One region of the Caballeronia sp. INML1 genome, then DNA from elsewhere that is predicted to be linked to it. Evidence: riboswitches for the same ligand, from Rfam matches in the RefSeq annotation. Region 1 holds a riboswitch; the other holds the start of a gene.
What was found. A riboswitch is a leader RNA that binds a small molecule or an ion and turns the genes downstream of it on or off. The one in region 1 is predicted to bind thiamine pyrophosphate.
Positions count from the first base shown of each region.

Region 2: it holds a riboswitch for thiamine pyrophosphate, as region 1 does, so the genes downstream of both, thiC (phosphomethylpyrimidine synthase ThiC) here and NCR38_RS12150 (FAD-dependent oxidoreductase) in region 1, are expected to answer to the same signal.

Region 1 covers NZ_JALQDT010000038.1:27,024-29,222, forward strand. Annotated here, with positions in the region: gene thiS (sulfur carrier protein ThiS) at 1-6, opposite strand, end outside; gene NCR38_RS12150 (FAD-dependent oxidoreductase) at 23-1,171, opposite strand; TPP riboswitch at 1,354-1,478, opposite strand; gene NCR38_RS12155 (ABC transporter ATP-binding protein/permease) at 1,709-2,199, shown strand, end outside.
Region 2 covers NZ_JALQDT010000010.1:118,652-120,850, reverse strand. Annotated here, with positions in the region: gene NCR38_RS04560 (EamA family transporter) at 1-758, opposite strand, end outside; TPP riboswitch at 1,004-1,148, shown strand; gene thiC (phosphomethylpyrimidine synthase ThiC) at 1,291-2,199, shown strand, end outside.

The DNA.
Region 1 (2,199 bases):
GTTCATGGCTTTGGTCTCTTGCTCAATGCGACAGCGCGGGCGCGACCGAGAACGCGCCGTGCAGCAGCTCGGGCCAGCGCGCGGCGCCGCGGAAATCGGCGAAGGTCCCGGCATCGGCGACGTCGCCAGAAACGAGCGCCTCCGCTAGACAGCTCGCCACATCCGCGACTTCGGGCGCGATCATGAAGCCGTGGCGGTACAGGCCGTTCACGCGCACGGTCCGCGCCCCGTCCCAGACGATGGCCGGCCGATGATCCGGCAAGGTCGGCCGGCAATGCGAATTCAGTTCAAGGATGCGCGCCTCGCCGAAGCCCGGATGCACGGCGAAAGCGGCGCTCAGCAGTTCCAGCGCCGAGCGCACGCTTACGGGCGACATGTCTTCTCCTTCCACTTCCGTCGCGCCGATCACGTACAGATCGTTCTCCTTGGGCGCGATATAGAGCGGATAGCGCGGATGCAGCAACCGCACGGGCCGCGAAAGCCCAATGCCCGGCGCATGCACGCGCGCGACTTCGCCCCGGATGCCGCGCAGTGCGGGCCACGCGGGTTTTGCGCCCAAGCCGCGGCAATCGATGATCCAGCGGGCGTCGGGCATGGCGTCGACCGGCGTGTTCCAGTATGTGCGCACGCCGCGCGCCGTGAGGCCGGCCGCGAGCACGCTCAAGGCCTGCCGGTTATCCAGCTGACCCTCGTTCGGCAGCAGCCAGCCCTGCGCGAAGCGCGTTCCCAGTGCCGGTTCGGCTTGCGCGACCTGCGCGCCCGCGAGCTTGACGAACCCGCCATCGAGCAAGTCGGCGGGCGAATTGGCGCGCAAGCGGCGCTCGAACAGCGGCGCCTCCGCGCGATCCGCGCCGTGCCAGACGACGAGCGTTCCGTTGCGCTGAAAGAAGACCGGCTCGGGCAATTGCGCGATGAGACGCGGCCAGCGTTCGAGCGACGCCGCCCCGAGCCCGACGACGAGCGGCTCCGCGCTCGCCGCCTCGGCGAGCGGCGCTAGCATCGCGGCGGCGACCCACGCAGCCGACTGCGTGCCCGCTGCGTCGCCGCGTTCGTAGAGCGCGACGTCATGGCCCGCGCCAGCGAGTTGCCAGGCGATGAGCCGCCCGACGAGCCCGCCGCCGACGACGGCGAAATCCTCCCGGCGCGGTGCGCCCTGTTCGATCCTGTTCAATTCGCTGTCTCCAAAGGGCGCGACGCTGCACTGTACGAGGAGACGAAGTACGCGATCTCGACCGTGCGGGCGCGGCGCCGCATCACAAGGACGAAATCAGCGGAGAGACCGGCTCGGCATGGATGAAACGTGCCGGGCGGAAAGAAAATACTGGAAGAGACTGGAGGAATGGCGCGTGACTCGCGCGTTCTCCGGAAACTTCCCTCGCCGGTATTACCCGGATCGGGTGCAAAGGGTCTCTCTCAGCCTCGCCGCGCTGCCGACCGTTCCGGCCGCCGATGCGCGCGAAGCACCCCTGTTTCGTCGAGGATCATTAAAACATGAAAGGCGAAGGCGCTGCAAACCGGGATTGCCCGCCTTTTATCGCCCGCGCCGGCACTCTGGCACAATGCCGCGAACACGGTTCGCCGCACGATCGCGCGAAATTAAGCGGACGTTAAGACAATCCCGGAACAATTCGCGGGGCCGGAAAAAGCGCGCGCGACCTGGCCGCGGACGTAACAATCGGGCGCCCCGGGGCGCATCAGCAGGAAGCTCATGACCAACATTCGTACCGAAAGCACACAGCAGAAGGCCGACGAAGTCTCGGCGTGGAGCCTCATCAAGCCGTACTGGGTTTCCGAGGAGCGCGGTGTCGCGTGGGGTCTGCTCGTCGCGATCATCGCGATCAACATGACGGTCGTGTGGATCAATGTCCGGCTCAATAGCTGGAACGCCGACTTCTATAACGCGCTGCAGAACAAGAACGTCAGGGACTTTCCTCATCTGCTGCTGATCTTCACGGGCCTCGCGTTCGCGTACATCCTGCTCGCGGTGTATGGGCGTTATCTGCGGCAGATGCTCGCGTTTCGCTGGCGGCAGTGGCTCACCAACAGGTTTCTGGAGCAATGGCTCGGCGACAAGGCGTTCTATCGCATCGAGCGCGATCGCCTCGCCGACAACCCCGACCAGCGTATTTCCGACGACCTGCAGTCCTTCGCCACCACCACGCTTTCGCTGTCCCTCGACCTGCTTTCGACGCTCGTCAC
Region 2 (2,199 bases), on a different contig from region 1:
ATCAGAAAGTTATACGCGACATATGCAGCCATCGATCCGATCACCACGAGATACACGAACGAAAATCCCGCGCCGGCGCTCATGTGCGTCAGACGCTCGCCCGACGCCAGCGCGATCGCCGTCGCGATCAGCCCGCCCAGGCCGATCTGCAAGGCCGTCGACATGAGCAGATCCGACGGCTGCCGCAGACGCGTCGCCAGATGCGCGCCGCCCGCCCAGAAAATCGCGGCGCACAGAATCGCCAGCGTGCCGACAGTCGAACTCGGAGAAGGATCGCCGTGGTTCAGCAGCACGATGCCGATGAGACCGAGCGCCACCGCGAACCATTCGCCTCTCGCGACGCCGCGCCCGCTGAGCGCGGTGAAGATCGTCGCGAAGAGCGGCACGGTGGCTACCATCACCGCCGCCGTGCCGGTGCCCACCGTGCGCATGCCGTAGGCCATCATCCCGCTCGACAAGCCCTCCAGCAAAGTGCCGACGATCGCCGCATTGCGCACTTCCCGCGCGCTCGGCCACACCGCCTTGCGATGCACGGCGATCGCGAAGAGCCCGACCCCGGCGCACAGGTTTCGCAGGCCGCCGAGCATGAGCGGCGGGAACGATTCGAGCGACAGATGAATCCCGAGATACGTCGAGCCCCACACGAGATACACGACGGCCAGCGCGAGCGCGACTTGCCCTTTGAAGGAGCGCGGCGCACGAAACGGAAAGCGGTCGGGGAAACTGAACGGCAGGCGCGGCGGCGGCAGAGCGGACATGCATTACTCCGCGACGGCTGCGCGCCGGATGACTGCGAAAGAGACCGGGACAGACGCTGCGGCAACTACCAGACTGGACGACATGACGGAACGAAGGAAGTGCGGATTGCGCGAGGAGAGACCGCGCAATCCCCGGGAAAACCCCGAGAATTCGCGGCGCTCGACATTATGCAGTAAGCACGGAACGCGATTGCACAACTTTACGAATGGTTGCCAAGACGCCACGCCGCGGTGTAACGTGTCGGCTGCTAACGCGGGGGTCCTGCGTTGCACATCGTGATTTCGATCATCGGCTCATTCGACGAAATCGCTTCGTGTGGCGTGGGTGAGAAATACCCTTTGAACCTGATCTGGATAATGCCAGCGCAGGGAAGCGTTCGGGTTCCATGGTTCGCAGCATCCAGGCCACTTCTTCCGGACCCGTACCTTTCCATCTCGTTCCTCCCTGTTTAGCTCCTGAATCAGCCGAGCTCGACGGCGTTCGTCCGCGTCGAGTCCGGATAAAACCGTCCCACACAGGAGAGACAGCCACATGAATGCCAACCCGAAATTCCTGTCCGAGAATGCCGTCGTCGATGCCGCCGCCATCGCGCCGCTGCCGAACTCGCGCAAGGTCTACGTGACCGGCTCGACGCCCGACATCCGCGTGCCGATGCGCGAAATCACGCAATCGGACACCCCCGACGGCTTCGGCGGCGAGAAGAATCCGCCGGTGTACGTGTACGACACGTCCGGCCCGTACACCGACCCGGACGCGAAGATCGACATCCGCTCGGGCTTGCCCGCGCTGCGCCGCGCGTGGATCGAGCGTCGCGGCGACACGGAGGAGCTCGCGGGACTGTCGAGCGAATTCGGCCGCGAGCGCGCCGCCGATCCGAAGACGGCCGAACTGCGCTTCCCCGACCTGCATCGCCATCCGCGTCGCGCGGTGGCCGGAAAGAACGTCTCGCAGATGCACTACGCACGGCAGGGCATCATCACGCCGGAGATGGAGTACATCGCGATCCGCGAGAACCAGCGGCGCGCCGAATATCTCGAAAGCCTGAAGAAGAGCGGCCCGAACGGCGAAAAGCTCGCGGCCATGATGGGCCGCCAGCACCCCGGCCAGGCGTTCGGCGCGGCGGCGTTCGGCAAGGACGGGCTCCAGGCAATCACACCCGAATTCGTGCGCGAGGAAGTGGCGCGCGGCCGCGCGATCATCCCGGCGAACATCAATCACCCGGAAAGCGAGCCGATGATCATCGGACGCAACTTCCTCGTGAAGATCAACGCGAACATCGGCAATTCGGCGGTGACCTCCTCCATCGGCGAGGAAGTCGACAAGATGACGTGGGCGATCCGCTGGGGCGGCGACACGGTCATGGATCTCTCGACGGGCAAGCACATTCATGAAACGCGCGAGTGGATCATCCGCAATTCGCCGGTGCCGATCGGCACCGTG